One region of the Agrobacterium sp. CG160-95 genome, then DNA from elsewhere that is predicted to be linked to it. Evidence: predicted binding sites of a transcription regulator. Region 1 holds the regulator's gene; the other holds the start of a gene.
The links. Region 1 encodes PhoB, which activates phosphate uptake and scavenging genes when phosphate is short. Its sites were predicted from a motif close to TGTCATNNANCTGTCAT; they were not measured.

Region 2: ACQZ63_RS16520 (BtaA family protein) is a predicted target of PhoB. The motif match lies at 1,556-1,572, and genes of this name have one in related genera.

Annotation. Positions count from the first base shown of each region.
Region 1 is NZ_JBNWDU010000001.1:993,903-998,072, forward strand. It holds gene ACQZ63_RS04950 (aspartate aminotransferase family protein) at 1-499, opposite strand, end outside; gene ACQZ63_RS04955 (GcrA family cell cycle regulator) at 930-1,463, shown strand; gene phoB (phosphate regulon transcriptional regulator PhoB) at 1,763-2,446, opposite strand; gene phoU (phosphate signaling complex protein PhoU) at 2,478-3,203, opposite strand; gene pstB (phosphate ABC transporter ATP-binding protein PstB) at 3,302-4,117, opposite strand; gene pstA (phosphate ABC transporter permease PstA) at 4,132-4,170, opposite strand, start outside.
Region 2 is NZ_JBNWDU010000004.1:455,299-459,468, forward strand. It holds gene ACQZ63_RS16515 (class I SAM-dependent methyltransferase) at 1-265, opposite strand, end outside; gene ACQZ63_RS16520 (BtaA family protein) at 262-1,512, opposite strand; gene ACQZ63_RS16525 (lytic transglycosylase domain-containing protein) at 1,807-2,886, opposite strand; gene ACQZ63_RS16530 (LysE family translocator) at 3,012-3,647, opposite strand; gene ACQZ63_RS16535 (pyrophosphate--fructose-6-phosphate 1-phosphotransferase) at 3,699-4,170, opposite strand, start outside.

The DNA of each region.
Region 1 (4,170 bases):
CATCACCGAACGGAACCTGATCGAAACCTTCGACCTTGGGACCGAAACCTTCGAGGTATTTCTGCTGGCCACCCGCGGCGATCGTCGCCAGTGTACGGCCATGGAAAGCGCCTTCGAAGGACACGATGCGGAACTTCTCCGGATGGCCCTTGGTATAGTGATAACGGCGGGCGGTCTTAATGGCGCATTCCAGGGCTTCCGCGCCTGAATTTGTGAAGAATACCTTGTCCGCGAAAGTCGCTTCCGTCAGGCGCCTGGCGAGTTTTTCCTGTCCCGGTACTTCATAAAGGTTCGAGACGTGCCAGACCTTCTCGGCCTGCGTCTTGATCGCATCAACGAGGTGAGGATGGGCGTGGCCCAGCGAGTTGACAGCAACACCGGCCGCAAAATCCAGATATCGCTCGCCGCTTTCCGTGAACAGCCATACACCCTCACCGCGCTCGAAGCGCAGGGGGGCTCTTGAAAACGTATCAAACAATGGCGCGCCGGCTTCGGCCATGGCTGTATCACTCCTTGCGCAGATGCGCTGTCAAACTGTTGTCAATAGGCTTGCGGGGTTATCCCTCGCCTGAAAATCAAAATGCCGCCTTGCGGCGGCAGGGGCACTATTGTCACTTCGTTTGCCGATGTCAACAAAAGTCAGCGTTTCCCGGGCTTCTCAAGCACTAGTATGCGGCGGCGGGCCAGCCCCAAGGTGTTGCCTTTCAGACTCAATACGCCAGCAAGTTGGGGAAAACCGGAAAATCGATTCCAGATGATTCCCGCGACTCTTGCCACGGAGTCGGGCTGGCACTAGGTTAATCGCTAATTACTAGACTGCATTGCGGCGGAACTAGTCACCGAAAATCAGGCGGAAACCACGCTTGCGGCATGCGCGCGAGACGGAGAGGGATTCTGCCGAAAATACACGCGACAAGCGGAGAAGCGGCATGAACTGGACAGACGAACGAGTCGAAAAGCTCAAGAAATTGTGGTCCGAGGGCCTTAGCGCCAGCCAGATTGCAGCGCAGCTGGGCGGCGTCAGCCGTAATGCCGTGATCGGCAAGGTCCATCGTCTCAATCTGCCGGGACGCGTCAAGGCTGGCGGTCCAGTGACTTCGGCACGCTCCGCGCCGAAGCGCACAGCTGCCCCTGCCCCGCGCGCGACGACTTTCGCAGGTCGCGTCAACGCGGCACCGGCGCGTATCCTCACCCGTTCGAACGCTGCAACGGCGCTGCACGAGGAGATCGATATCGAGACCGCGCAGGTGCTCGATTACGTTCCTTCCAAGAACGTTGTCACGCCGATTTCCCGTCGCCTGACGCTGACGGAACTGACCGAGCGCACCTGCAAATGGCCGGTTGGCGATCCGCTGAAGGACGACTTCCATTTCTGCGGTTGTGAAGCGCTGGAATCTTCGCCCTATTGCAAGTTCCATGCGAAACTCGCCTACCAGCCGGTGAGCGAGCGCCGCAAGGCTTGAGTGTTGCGGCACGCATTCAGCACTCAAAAATTACGGGCCTTCGGGCCCGTTTTTTTATGACAAAAATAAAGCCGCTTTCTGGGCGGCTTGATGGCAGGCCTCACCCTTTCCCCTTACTATCGGGCGTGACCCTTCAATCCGGATTTCAACGCGCCGCCGATCTCCTCCGGTCAAAACGGACAATGGCATCGAGTTTGGCGGATATTCATATTGAAAAAGCCCGAAATCGTTTCAGATTTCGGGCTTCCTGATTTTTTGGTGCACTACTTCGCCAGCGAAACTATCTGGTTCCGCATCGCTCAGGCTTCCATCGAATATCCCGCACCACGCACCGTGCGGATGACATCCTGCATGTGCGAGAAATTCAGGGCCTTGCGCAGACGTCCGACATGCACATCGACAGTACGCTCGTCGACATAGATATCATGACCCCAGACGCCATCCAGCAATTGCGAGCGGGAAAACACCCGACCCGGCGACGTCATCAGGAATTCCAGCAAGCGGAATTCCGTCGGGCCGAGACGCACTTCGCGGCTTTTGCGGTGAACGCGATGGGTCTCGCGGTCCAGTTCGATATCGCCGCATTTGAGCACCGACGACAGAACCTCCGGACGGGCCCGGCGCAACATGGCCTTGACCCGGGCCATGAGTTCCGGCGTCGAGAACGGCTTGACGACATAATCGTCAGCGCCGGTAGCGAGACCGCGAACCCGTTCGCTCTCTTCGCCACGCGCCGTCAGCATGATGATGGGCAGGCGTTCTGTTTCCGGCCGCATTCTCAAGCGCCGGCACAGTTCGATACCGGAGACACCGGGCAACATCCAGTCCAGGATAAGAAGATCCGGAATGCGCTCCTGCAGCCTGATTTCCGCCTCATCGCCACGGGGTATCGTGTCGACGTCGTATCCCTCAGCCTCGAGATTGTAACGAAGCAGGACGCTCAACGCTTCCTCGTCTTCCACAACTGCAATCTTGGGCACCATATGCTGAACTCCGCAAGCTTCTGCTTGTCTGTTACTCGGTCACCGAACCAAGCGTGTTGGAACTGTCGTCCTTCGGACGCTCGCCCTCCGGCTGGCTGCCGGTGGTCATGTAATAGATCGTCTCTGCGATATTCGTCGCATGATCGCCGATACGCTCGATGTTCTTGGCGCAGAACAGAAGATGCGTGCAGGTGGTGATGTTGCGCGGGTCTTCCATCATGTAGGTCAGAAGCTCCCGGAAGAGCGACGTGTACATGGCATCGATTTCCTCGTCGCGTTCACGGATCGCATTGGCCTTTTCGGCGGAACGCGTGGAATAGACGTCGAGGACTTCCTTGAGCTGCACCAGCGCCAGGTCGGACAGATGCTCGATGCCGCGGGCGAGCTTGCGCGGAACACCGGTGCCGGCGACAGCGATAACGCGCTTGGCCGTGTTCTTGCCAAGATCGCCGACGCGTTCGAGATCGGCGGCGATACGCAGGGTGCCGATGATCTCGCGAAGGTCTGCCGCCATCGGCTGACGCTTGGCGATGGTTACGATCGCCTTGTCGCCAATTTCGCGCTCAGCGTGGTCGAGAATGGTATCGTCCGAAATGACTTTCTGCGCAAGCGCAGCATCGGAATTGACGAGTGCGCGCACGGCGTCACCGCACATCTGCTCGGCAAGACCGCCCATTTCGGCGATGCGGCGCGTCAGAAACTTCAGTTCGTCGTCATAGGCAGACAGGATATGCGAATGGGTCGTTGTCTGTGTCATGGTCTATTCCTCCGGCTTGGCCTGCATGCGCGTGCCCAACAGCGGGGCACGGCAGAGGCACCAGTCTTGTACGGTTACGATAAAGCACCGGCCGGGGATCAGCCGAAGCGGCCCATGATGTAGTCCTGCGTGCGCTGGTCGTCCGGATTAGTGAACATCTTGTCGGTTTCGTTTTCTTCGACAAGATGACCAAGATGGAACATGGCCGTACGCTGGGAAACGCGCGCCGCCTGCTGCATGGAGTGCGTGACGATGACGATGGTGTAGTTGGTGCGCAGTTCGTGGATCAGTTCCTCGACCTTCGCAGTCGCGATCGGATCCAGCGCCGAGCACGGCTCGTCCATCAGGATCACTTCCGGGCTGACGGCAACCGCGCGTGCGATGCACAGACGCTGCTGCTGGCCACCGGACAGGCCCGTGCCGGATTCCAGCAAACGATCCTTCACCTCGTTCCAAAGACCCGCTTTCTGCAAGCTATGCTCGACGATCTGGTCCATATCCGCCTTGTTGCGGGCGAGACCGTGGATACGCGGGCCGTAGGCGATGTTCTCATAAATCGTCTTCGGGAACGGGTTCGGCTTCTGGAACACCATGCCGACGCGGGCACGCAGTTCCACGACGTCGATCTGCTGATCGTAGATATCGTCGGTATCGAGCGTGATCTTGCCGGTGACCCGGCAACCGTCGATCGTGTCGTTCATGCGGTTCAAGGTGCGCAGGAAAGTGGATTTACCGCAACCGGACGGGCCGATAAGTGCAGTCACCGTGTTTTCGCGGACATTGAGGTTCACGTCGTAAAGCGCGCGCTTTTCGCCGTAATAAACCGAAACATCCTTGCCGATCATCTTGTATGAGACTTCATTCATTTTCTTGTCCAGCGCCTTTTCAACTGCTGCTTCCGACAACATGTTCATTGCTCTAGCTCCCTCTACCAGCGCCGCTCAAAGCGGCGACGCAACAGGATTGC
Region 2 (4,170 bases), on a different contig from region 1:
GCATTTCGGCGGAGATATCGAGACCGAACAGTCTTGCTTCAGGAAACTTGCGGCTGGCCAGCAGCAGGTTGCGGCCGGTACCGCAGCCGACTTCAAGCAGCGTGCCACCCTTGGGCACGTCGAGGCCGGAAATGGTCCTGTCGCGGCCCAGAAGGTAATATTTGCGGGTAATATCGTAGATATGCCGCTGGTGGCGATACATGCGGTCCATCAGGCTCGCATGCGCCTCATCCGCAAGGCCGACATTCTCGCCGATGGTTTTCATGCCAGAGCCCTCTGATAGATATGGAAGCCGCCATAGATGGCCGAACGGTCCATGGCGTTGAGCTCATTGGAGCGTTCCTCTAGATAGATCCACTGGTTGCGGATATCGGCCGAGAGACGGCCTTCGATCACGCTCTTTTCGGCAGCGGTGCGGAAAATGACGCGGGCGCCGGGAGCGGCGGTGCGGCTGATCTGCGACCACAATTCGTTGAGCTGCACGTCCGTCATCCAGTCCTGCGCATCGAGCAGAATGTAGCGATCGACGCCGTTTGCCGGTTTTTTGGAAAGCAGCTCGGTATAGGTGGCGTGGTGCACGGCAACGCGGGCGGTGTTGTCGCGGATCGTCTCGTAATATTCCCGCTTGAGATAAGCGGGCAGGGCACCCTCATGCGGCTCGGGATAACGGCGCGCGAAGGCCTGCCAGGCGAAATAATTGTCGCTGAGTGGAAAGTTGCAGGCAAGCTTTTCAAGTCGCTCCTTGAGGACGGAGGCGACTGTGCCGTCGTTGGAAAGGCTTGCCAGCTCGTCATATTGGCGGGGCGGAATGCCAAGGCCGAACAGCGAACTTTTTCGCTTCGTCAGCCAGCGCACCACCGGCTTGTCGAACAGCGGTGCGACCTTGCTGTCGAAGAACCGACGCTGTTCATCCAGCGTGCGGCTATTGGCCATTTCAGTCAGCCTGACGCCGTGCAGGCGCGCCATAAGGTGGCCGGCGCCGATGAAACGGCCGAGCAGACCGGTGCGGTATATGTTCCTGTCGAATACCGAGATGCGGCGACGGCCGGACAGGGTGCGTTTCGACCAGTAGGCCTTGGTCGTGTCGTCGAGATGGTCGGCGATGAATCGGTCGTAGCCATGACTATTGCTGCGCGTATTGGCGCGGCCGAACTGGCGAACCACATCCTGATGGGCCGGGAGATGGCGGAAGGCGGCAAGCTTCAGCTTGTTGAGAGCGATGTGATGCGGGTTAAGATCCACCACATCGATGCTGGCAGGGTTGCGGGAGAGGTAGGCCAGCATGTTGCAGCCGCCCGAGCCGATGGTGACGATACGGTGGCCTTCAGCAAGCTCCATCGCTTCCATATCGATTTCCGGGTCTTCCCAGATTTGCGGATAAACCAGACCGGAAAAGAGAACCCCGAAGAACCGTTCGGAAAAACCGCTTTTCGAGAGCGCCTTGTGCTGGAGCAATGCGGACTTCAGTTTCGTATTCTTGCTGAAGCCGGTCTTGGGTGCCGCACTCGTCATATGTTCACCTCTCAATAGATTGAGAGGCGTCTACAGTCACGACGCTACAGTTTGATGACAGGGGTTGTGGGCCGACGTAACGAATCGAAAAGGCGGTATGAAACCAACTTGGGTCTCAAGCTTAGATTTGGATGCGACGTCATCCTCGGGCTTGTACCGAGGATCTAAGCACATATCGTAAAATCAAAAGCTTGCAGATCCCAGGGACAAGCCCGAGGATGACAAAAGTGACGTGCTCGACGTTTTTAAGAAAAGCTGCTTTGCTGCATTGCAGTCCCGATGCTGCTCAAAGGCTTACTTGCGCAGAACGTGCAGCATGCCCTTGCGCTTGGCGTCGTAATAATAACCGCGTGCATAAAGCCTGACAGCATTGTCCTGGTTGTTGTCGGCAACAAGCCAGGCGCCGCTCAGATATTTGACGGCATATTTGAGGTTGGTTTCGGCATCGAACAGGCCAGAGGCGGGGCCATCAAAGCCCATGGAGCGGGCCGTGGCGTGCTTGATCTGCATCAGGCCGAAGTGGCCGCCATTATAGGCGCCGGGATTGTATCTGCTTTCACGCTGCACCACGCGATGCACCAGATCTTCCGGCACATTATACATGACAGCGTATTTCGAAATAAGCCCGCTCAGCTTTTCACGTCCGGCCGGCGCGGATTTGTACGGCGCCGTCATCGTTTCGTTCTGCCGGATAGCGGCAAGGGCGGCGTTGGTCGGGCCGGCCGCATAGGCCAGAACCGTGCTGTCCGGCTTCGGCAGTGGAATGACTTTGCGCTCCGCGGTCAGTTCGGTACCGATCGACGGTGTTCCGGGCGGCGGCGGTGCGGGCGGGAAGCTGCCCTTGACGGCAACCACCTGCGGCAGGTCGGCGGCAGAGTTGTGGGCCGCCGGTTTCGCGGCGGCACTTGCGGTTTCGATCGCTGCGGCTGCCGGCGTTGTGGCGTGCGGTGCAAGAGCCGCAGCCGTCGTCGGCGCGGCTGTCGTTACCGTTGCCTGCGCGACCTCTGTCTGTTGTTGCTGTGGCTGCATTTGGGTTGGGCTCGCCACTGCCGCTGCAATTTCGGCTGCCGGCGGCAGCGCCACGCGGCCACCCTTGACGGCAGCGACGGTTGGAAGCGATTCGGGCTGGGAAGAGGCTGCCACGTCAGTGGCATGTACTGCCGGTGCGGCGGTATCAGCCGGGGTACCAGCCGTTTCCGACTGTGCGGAGGCTTGTGCCGGTGCGGTCTGGTTGACTGCGGCTATTTTCGGGCCGTTCGGCCCTTCCTTTGCGGCATATTCGACGCTGGTGCATCCGGCCAAAGCCAGTGCAAGGCCCACCGTGGAAGACAGAAGAAGTGCGCTTCTTCCGCGGAATTTTGCCGAATTTCGCATGTTGCCGCCTTCGTTATGCCTGTCTGTCGATACCCCCGCGTCGAGCGAAGCAGGCAGTGTCCCGTCGAGCCTTCATTAACCTATTGTAAGGATAGCGGCAAGCCGGGACGTGGCATCGCGGTTTTTCAGGCGGCGATGCGGCGGTATCCGGCGCTGACGGCACGGCCAGAAATGAAGTGAGTGCGGTATTTCGGCCGGATTTTTTTGTTGCCGGACATGCGGCGCACCAGTGCCAGCGTGGAGCCGGCAAAGAGTGCCTGCGCTGCCAGAATGCCAAGTGCCAGCAACAGGATTGCGGCCTGCGCTACGGCCAGCGTTTCGACCGCATTGCCGGAGGTGGAAACGAATTGCGGCAACAGTGCCAGGAAGAACATGAAATAGCGCGGACGCAACGCTGCAATGGCGTAGCAATCACGGAAAATGCCGCTGGATGATTTGCCGGGCAGATTGTCATTGTCTGCATTGGCTGCCTGGGCGGCGGGGGTGGCAAAGGTCCATAACAGGAAAAGAATCAGCCAGCCGATACCCGTCCACTGAACGATTTCCACAAAGGCATGCGGCAGATAGGCAAGGCCAGCCGCTGGAATCGCGGATATCGTCATGGCTGTGACGATGCCAAGCGCGCCGCCAGTGACGGAGGTAAACACCGTTTTTCTGCCGCGGATAGCGGCATACGAGGCGACAGAGAATACAAGGGGAGAGGGAAGTGCGAACACAACGGCACATGCTGCACAAAAAACCAGCCACGCCTGTCCAGACATTCTCTTCCTCCTTGCCCTCCCTGTCGCCGCTTTATCCAGCCTATCGTAAAATTAGGCCGCTGTGAACGGTTGACCGACGTGTTCCATCACTTCGGTGAACCATTTTGCAGACAGGTCGAAATGCTTTCCGCCCTTGATACGCGGAAACTCGATGGTCCGCAATTTACCCTTTTGGTCTTCGTCGTGGCCGGTGACGCCCGAGACCTTGTTCAGCGCGCTTTCGACGGCAAGATCGACCATGCCCTGGATGAGGCGCAGATCATCGCCATTGGCGGGAGCGGAGCGGGCGAAGTAACCGGATTTCTGGACCATGGAGCGTTCGGCGCCGATGAGGCCGGCGAATTGCTTCTGGAACCAGCCGCCGACATTGATGGTGTCGATCTTCACATGGCCGAAGGCATCGCGCTTGACGGCCTCACCGGCGGCTTCGCGTTCGGCAACGATGGAATCGAGCCCCGCACCTTCGGAAACGAACAACGTGACGTAGCCGTGTTTGTCCATGATCGCCTTCAGCCGTTCGGCT